Regions from separate parts of the Liberiplasma polymorphum genome, predicted to be linked through region 2. Evidence: riboswitches for the same ligand, from Rfam matches in the RefSeq annotation. Region 2 holds a riboswitch; the other holds the start of a gene.
The links. Region 2 has a riboswitch for lysine ahead of lysA (diaminopimelate decarboxylase). Riboswitches for the same ligand answer to the same signal wherever they lie in the genome.
Positions count from the first base shown of each region.

Region 1: another riboswitch for lysine. It lies ahead of ACHAJD_RS07205 (MaoC family dehydratase); the one in region 2 lies ahead of lysA (diaminopimelate decarboxylase).

Region 1 covers NZ_JBIOAG010000028.1:15,592-19,814, reverse strand. Annotated here, with positions in the region: gene kce (3-keto-5-aminohexanoate cleavage enzyme) at 1-633, opposite strand, end outside; gene kal (3-aminobutyryl-CoA ammonia lyase) at 626-1,015, opposite strand; gene ACHAJD_RS07215 (3-oxoacid CoA-transferase subunit B) at 1,019-1,672, opposite strand; gene ACHAJD_RS07210 (CoA transferase subunit A) at 1,665-2,318, opposite strand; gene ACHAJD_RS07205 (MaoC family dehydratase) at 2,318-2,731, opposite strand; lysine riboswitch at 2,769-2,945, opposite strand; gene ACHAJD_RS07200 (immunoglobulin-like domain-containing protein) at 3,036-4,223, opposite strand, start outside.
Region 2 covers NZ_JBIOAG010000039.1:7,124-11,346, reverse strand. Annotated here, with positions in the region: gene ACHAJD_RS08315 (amino acid ABC transporter permease) at 1-400, opposite strand, end outside; gene ACHAJD_RS08310 (transporter substrate-binding domain-containing protein) at 459-1,268, opposite strand; lysine riboswitch at 1,670-1,819, shown strand; gene lysA (diaminopimelate decarboxylase) at 1,913-3,211, shown strand; gene ACHAJD_RS08300 (aspartate kinase) at 3,212-4,223, shown strand, end outside.

The DNA.
Region 1 (4,223 bases), on a different contig from region 2:
TAGGGTAAACTCATATCTTCCTATCCCTGCAACACTAAAGGTTGCGTGCGGGGGAATGCTTTCTTTTAAAAAGTGAAAATCTCTTAATTCTCCGGTCATTCCACCATTAACCCCTAAGACAAAACTAAAATGAAGTGGCTCATGGATAAACCCTTTTTTGTGTAACCTCAAAACCATATCAATATGCCCTTTTTCAAAACACTCGAGTTCAGGATATATCTTCTTCTCATGCATGATTTGAGCTGCTAGTTTAATATCGTTTTCAGTGTTCACAAAAATTTCATCTCCACCAAAATTTAGTGTCCCACAATCTAGGGTTGCCATTTCAAGGGGTAACTTTGTGACTTGGAGTCTTGTAGTCATATCCATGCCTACAGCCCCACCTGTTGATGGTTGAATAATCACATCAGGACATTTTTTTCTAATGGCTTTTATAATTGCTTCATATCTTTTAGCATCTTGGGTTGGCTTACCATCATCTTCTCTTGCATGCAGGTGAATAATTGAAGCCCCTGCACTGTAGGCTTCATAAGCTTCTGAAACCATTTCTTCAATCGTATATGGGACATATGGATTATGTTCTTTTTTAACTTCTGCACCAGATATCGCGCAGGTAATAATAAGTTTATTCATGAGACAATCTTTGTTTATTTAGTGGTGTAATGCATGTCCCAATGGCTTCGGTTGTAAGAATTTTTTCGTCTAGTAAATCTGCAGCACTTTCATTTATATCTGTTCTTGCAGTAATCACTTTATAACACTTAAAATGCATTTTTCTTGAAGTATTACCTTTGTGAATAAGTTGGGCTTCAACTTCAATAAAATCACCTGCATATAAAGGTACTAAAAAGTCCACTTTTTCATAAGCTCTAAATAATCCTTCATCTCCATCGATATGAATTAGAAGTTCTGTAGCTACATCACCAAAAAATGCAAGAACTTTTGCACCGTCTACTAAGTTTCCTCCGTAATGCGCGTCTTGTTGGCTTAATCTTAATCTATGAATGACTTTCATGATTTATACCTCCATAAGTGATACATGATTATATTTTAATGGTGCTTCTGTTTGGGCAATAATTTCTTCTATGGTTACATCTGGATGACGCTCTATTAAATAAAGCCCATCTTCTTTTACTTCAAGGACGGCTAGTTCTGTCACAATTAAATCAACTTCTTTATACGCCGTTAAAGGCAATGTGCAAGTTTGCTTAATCTTAGAGATGCCTTTATTAGTATGGGTCGTTGCAACAATAACTTTTTTTGCCCCAACTACTAAGTCCATTGCCCCACCCATTCCAGGGACAAGTTTACCTGGAATAATCCATGATGCAAGCGAACCTTCTTGATCAACTTCTAAAGCGCCTAACACTGTTATATCCACATGACCACCTCTAATAATTCCAAAAGATGTTGCGGAATCAAAATACATACCGTTTGGCATTAAAGTGACATATTGTCCACCAGCATTCGTTAAGTTTTTATCGATATCTAATTCAGTCTCAGGACTTGGGCCTAACCCAATAAGACCATTTTCACTTTGTAAAAATACTGAAATGGTACTTGGTATATAGTTGGCAACAAAAGTAGGGAGTCCAATACCTAAATTAACTAAATCACCATCTTTTAATTCTTTAGCAATACGTTTTGCGATGATTTCTTTTGCATTATGCATAGCGATCCACCTCAATTAAGCCATCAACAAATATATGAGGCGTAATAATATGTTCTGGGTCTATATGACTAACTTTATGATGCACCAATACCATCACCTTTTTAGCTGCGGTTGCGATTATAGGATTAAAGTTACGGGCCGTTTTATCATAGATTAAATTCCCTAGTTCATCGCTCGCATTCGCCTCAACTAAAGCTAAATCTGCGCCAAGTGCTTCTTCTAACAAATAGTCTTTTCCTTGTACATTAATCACGCTTTTTCCTTCTTCAACTACGGTATGGATACCCGTTGGGGTTAAAATCCCACCAAGTCCTGCCCCATAAGCTCTAATTTGTTCTGCAAGTGTCCCTTGAGGGACAAGCGTTACTTCCATTTTGCCTTCACTCATTAATCGTCCTGCTTCTGGATTTAACCCAATATGTGAAGCGATGAGTTTTCTAACTTGCCCGTTGGCAATAAGTTTCCCTACCCCTTTATCAGGGTATCCTGCATCGTTACAAATAATGGTTAATTCTTTTACATGACTCTCATATATCCAATCAATGAGTAGTTCCGGTGATCCACATGCCATAAACCCACCAACCATTATACTTAAGCCATCTTTTAACTGATCTAAAAAGGTTTGTTTTTCAATCCATTTATTCATTAGGCATCCTTTCTAGGTGGCATCATCATGGCCTCACCTGTTAAGACTAGTTCGTTTGACTCGTTAAATATTTCTGTTGTAAATATGACTCTATTTTTTTTTAGTATAATTTCTTTAACTGTGATGACTACACTTAATAATGTATCTGGGTAAACTGGTCTTAAAAATTTCAATGATTGTGAACAATAAATCGTGCCTTCACCTGGATATTCAAGTCCGAAAACTTTACTAAATAATGACCCCAGTAACATGCCGTGAACAATTGGCTTTTTAAACATAGTTTTTGCAGCATAATCTTCATCAAAATGCGCGGGATTCATATCATGAGTTAACGTTCCAAATGTTAAAACATCCTCTTTTGTAATCGTTCGTTGATACGTTCTTTTTTCTCCGATTTGCATAGATTTAATCATAAATTTCCTCCTTAAAATATCAAAAAAGAGCTGTTTTTAAATAAACAGCTCTCCATTTTCAAAGAAATGGCAATGATTGTAGTGTCCCTACACTCATCAAGTTTGCGAGTTGGACGTTTCGCAACTTTCGGCGTGTGATGCCTTTTCTATCCTAAAGAATGTCCAACTTCTTATGAAGGAATAGATACCCATCACACGCGCCTCTGTATGCTTTCCGAGTTAATTATAGTAGATAATGTAAGCGTTGTCAATCTTTTTTTGTCATACAAAAAAAGGCGCTATTTTTCGCGCCTTTTAATGGTTTTTATGCTCCTGGAGGTAAATATGTTCCTTGAGATAAATTATACATAGTATCCAAAATATCCCCTGGATTGTAAACGATTTCAATTAGGACATCGCCATCATAGATTGCTAAGAACGGTTGATCCCAGGTAAATCCAAATGGTGCAGAGCTCCAAGAATTGTTATAGTTAATTACATAAAGTCTTAAGTAATGATTTGGGTTTGTGTTGTAATAGTAATGATATATATCCCAATGCATCCAACTACAATCGTAACACATGTTATTATAGCCAAATAATACCCATAATTCGTCTGAATAATTGCTAGCGGCCCATGCGATATCATCAAAATCATGAATCATTGGGAACTGATTATAATAATAATCATTATTGTAATCCCAATCCCAGTCATCCCAACCATATAAATCATCATAGATTTCATATGAGAAGAATACAAGTAATAATCGAGTAAGTGTAAAGTTATCTTCTTCTAATATACCAATCAATTCTAAGAATGATGTTCTTGTATGTTGTTGGTCTACTTCTTCTTCTAAGAAGTTAAGTGATACTGGTGCTGTTGTAACGAGTTTACCATCGATATAAACGAAATGACCGATAATGTCGTCTTCAGTAATGGTAAATGTTGTTAGTGTTTTATGGAAAATACCTACAGTTCCAACGATTTCAATTAGATCTTCTAATGCATAAGTACCTTCTTCTAAGTTATCTAATTCCCAATAAATATTTTTAAGCATTTGATACATTTGATCGATTAAAGCATATTGTCCAACTTCTTCCATAATGCGGTTTACATCATTAAACTCAGTTGGCAAGGTAATGGTTTGGTTACCTTTAATCGTCATTTCAATGTCAAATCTTGTAAATGGTGAAGGTTCTTCTACTTGTAATCCGATATATTCTAAGAATGGAACCAAATCCATGTTCATGTAAATCGCATCACGGGTTTCTGGATTAATTAACATGATGAGTTCCATTGGATCCATACCTTCTAAGAACTCAAATAATGCGATTAACTCATAGAATTCTTCACAGTCTACACCTGTACAATTGATTGGATTTACTTGTGGTAAGTTTACGCTATGTAACTGATCAATATAAAGCCAAACTTCACCAAAGAATTCAACCGCGAATGCATAGAATAAGTCATGACTTAAGTACATAGTTGCTTGTAAATAATCATCATCAACGCG
Region 2 (4,223 bases):
AGGCTGTAAAGCCAAATAAATCCATTGCCATATATTGTTCTTCAGAGATACTTGAAAATGCACTTTTAAATATATTTGTCATGTAAGGTGTAATATATATGATTAATCCTAAAATACCCATCACTGAACGACTGTATATGTTAAACGCAGGTCCAATGAGAAATGCCATTACAACAATCATAACAAGCAATGGTGTACCATAAATTATCTCAGTAAATACATCAACGAAAGCTTGAAAAAAACGAAGTTTGGTGGTGGTGAGTATGTATAGGATGAACCCTAGAACGACACTTCCGATTAACGCGATAATTGAAGCATAAATTGTATTTATGAAACCTTCTCGCACAATGGTTTGATACCCATCTAGTAAAGATAGGTCAAACGGTCTTCGCTGCCTCATTATAATAAAATATGCAAAGGCAACGAAGATTCCGATCGAAAGTATATAGTATAATGTTTTACTCTTCATTGATAAAGAATTCTAATCCGTAACGTTCAAGTAATGCAATAATTTCAGCATCCCATTTCTCACTTAAAACATCATATAATCCACCTGGTTCGCTCATTGTAGCTATGAATTCGTTCGCTTGTTGTAATAATTCTGTATTACCTTGAGCAACCGCCATACCAATTGGGCTTGACACAAATGGATCCCATACAACCATAGTTGTATCACGATTTGCGCGATGTCCATTAGTAACTGGGAACGAACTCATTAATAAGATGTCGGCACCACCTTGTGCAACTTCAGTAATAGCTGAGTTTAAATCGACTGCCTCTATAACGTCTTTACCATATGATAAAGGTATTGAAGCAGAAACTTGAGCGGCAATTCCAACAAACTGTGCATCAAGTTCTAATAATTCATCGCTTGTTGTATCCACAGTAATCCCGTTAGCATCCGCAAAATCTTGATTGACTAAACTAATAATTTTGAAAAAGAAGTACGGTTCTGAAAAATCAACCACTTGAGCACGTTCTTCAGTGATACTCATTGACGCAATAATGATATCTATTTCACCAGAATTTAATGCTGGAATTAACGCACCAAATTGCGTATTAATAATCTCAACTTCACGCCCTATATATTCTCCAAATGCACGTGCCACATCAACGCTAATGCCTTGAGGCTCATCATCTTCGATGGTTTCAAAAGGTGGATAACGCAGATCCATTCCTACACGTAATACATCATCAACGCGAGAGCGACACGCGGATAATAGAAATATTGATAATACTGTTATTGCTAAAAACATTAATTTTTTCATATTTTTTCTCCTTTAATTTACCTATAATTTTAATACCTACTTTTAAAAGGTAAGTTAATTATAGACTTAGATTCGATTTCCGACAAATCATACGCAAAAAAAATTACACCTTACAAACTCATTATAATAAACTAGGTAATAGATAAGAAATTATACAATAATTTTTTTATAATCATTTAGGTGCAGAACTATTTAACAGGCTTAAAAAAAGATTTAATCACATCTTTAAGATTTTCTCTAATAAAATGAAAAGTATCATAAATAAATTAGTTGAATGCCCTGAATTCGAGCTGTACTTTTGTAAGTTTTAAAACGTATTTTTAAAGAAAACGCTTTTAATTTATATTGTTTGACTCAAAAGTGACAATGTGTTATTCTTATGACAATTGAATAAACTATAACGATGTAAAAGAGGCTGCGTTAAGTCAATAGTACTTTTGAAAAAAAGGAAAGGGGCTAACGCCGAAGTGCTTAGCACTGGGCTTATACTGAACAAGTATAAGACTGTTCGATTGGGTTGCCCGACTCATGATGGATGCGCTTTAACATGGTTGGGCGAAAGGACGCTTTTTATCTCGAATATGAAGTCGTGAGCCTTTTGCTCGCGACTTTTTTATATTCAAAAATAGAAAGAAGGCTTTATTATGGAATTATTTGGGACTCAAAAAATAAATGAATCAGGGATGCTTACTGTTGGTGGCGTTAGCCTAGCAGCATTAAAAGAAAAATATGGAACACCACTTTATGTAATGGATGAAACCCATATTAGGAGACAATGTCAGTACTTTACTCAACGATTTACTCATCCGTCTGTTAAATCAGAAGTGATTTATGCTTCAAAAGCATTCTTAACAAAAGCGATGTGTACATTGATTGAACAAGAAGGATTATCACTTGATGTAGTTTCTGGTGGGGAATTATTTACCGCGAAACAGGCAAATTATCCTATGGATAAAGTGTATTTCCACGGTAATAATAAGTCCATTGAAGAAATTCAAATGGCAATTGATTATGGGGTTGGAGTCTTAGTTATTGATCATGAAGCTGAACTTGATTTAATGATTGGTTTATTAAACAAAGATCATAGTGTAAATGTATTGTTACGAATTAATCCTGGTATTGAAGCTCATACACATGAGTTTATTGCAACTACTAAAAATGATTCTAAATTTGGCTTAAGTATTTTTGATGAGACAACTATTGATGTTATTAAAAGAATGGTCAATCAACCAAATGTTAATTTTTTAGGATTTCATAGTCATATAGGGTCACAAATATTTGAGTCGGATTCATTTTATAAACATGCGCAAGTCGTTTTAGAGTATATCGCAAGGTTAAAAAACGACTTTAATATACAAGTAGACGTAATGAACTTAGGTGGTGGATTTGGCGTACGTTATATCGAAGAAGACTTACCAATTGTTGATGATACCTTTTTAACAAATATGTTAAATTTTATTCATAATGTCTCAAAAAAACTACATATAAGCGCACCAAAAGTATGTATAGAACCAGGAAGAGCGATTGTTGCGAATGCTGGGTTGACTTTATATACTGTTGCAACAACGAAAAAAACGTTCGGTGAAAAGCAATATGTGTTTGTTGATGGGTCTATGGCAGATCATTTAAGGACAGTGCTTTATGATGCTACCTACACGGGTGTTCTTGCTAATCGTATGTATGAATCACATAGCCAACCATATACTGTTACAGGTAAAGCTTGTGAGTCTGGAGATATTATCATACGTAAGGCATTGTTACCGACTCCACAAGCAAACGATTTACTCGTTGTATTATCTACGGGTGCGTATCATTATTCAATGGCCTCTAACTATAACCGCTTAAGAAGACCGGCAGTAGTTTTTGTTAAAGAAGGTACTTCAAAACTCGTTGTAAGAAGAGAACGTTACGAAGATTTAATTCAGTATGATGAGGCTTTGTAAATGGTTGTTTTAAAATTTGGTGGGTCTTCTTTAGAAACCGTTGAAAAAATGCATTTAGTTGCTGACAAAATTATTGAACGCAAAACGGTTGAAAAAGCCATTGTTGTAGTTGTTAGTGCAATGGGTAAAACAACCAACATGTTGCTAGAACTAGCTCAAAGTGCCTCAATGAATCCTTCAAAAAGAGAAATGGATATGCTCTTATCAACCGGAGAACAAGTCTCAACGGCATTATTATCTATGATATTAACTGAAAAAGGTGTAGATAGTATCGCATTAAATGGCTTGCAAGCAGGGATTCAAACTGAAGGCATCCATATGAAAAATAAAATTAAAGATATTGAAATTGAAAAAATAAATTATCATTTAAATTTAGGAAGAATCGTTGTAGTTACTGGGTTTCAAGGCGTCAATTTAACCGGTGATATCACAACACTTGGTCGCGGTGGTTCTGATACAACTGCAGTAGCGATTGCAGCTAAACTAAACTGTAAATGTGAAATATATACCGATGTTACTGGGATTTATGGTGTCAACCCAAGAGTCTATAAACAAGCCAAAAAACTTGAAACAGTTAGTTATGAAGAAATGTCGGAGCTTGCATTCTTAGGTGCTAAAGTTATGGAACCTAGAGCAGTAGAAATCGGACAAAAGTATGGGGTTGAAATTTATGTTGCATCAGCCCATGAAAATGTACAAGGTACATGGATTAAGGAGGTACCTAATATGTTAGAACAAAGAAGTATTACTGGTGTAAGTGTTATTGATCGCGTCGCGATGATTACAATAAACCATTATCCAAGAACCTCAGCAAGTGTTGCAGAAATGTTTATCCGTTTAGCTGAAAATGAAGTAAATATAGATATGATTTCTCAAACCTTATTAACAGATGGACTTGTAAATATATCATTTACTTGTGATGTAGACGATTTACGTACAGTTTATGATGTTTTAACAACGCTTAAAGGACTATTTCCAGATTTTGAAATTTTACAAGATACAAGTGTTTCTA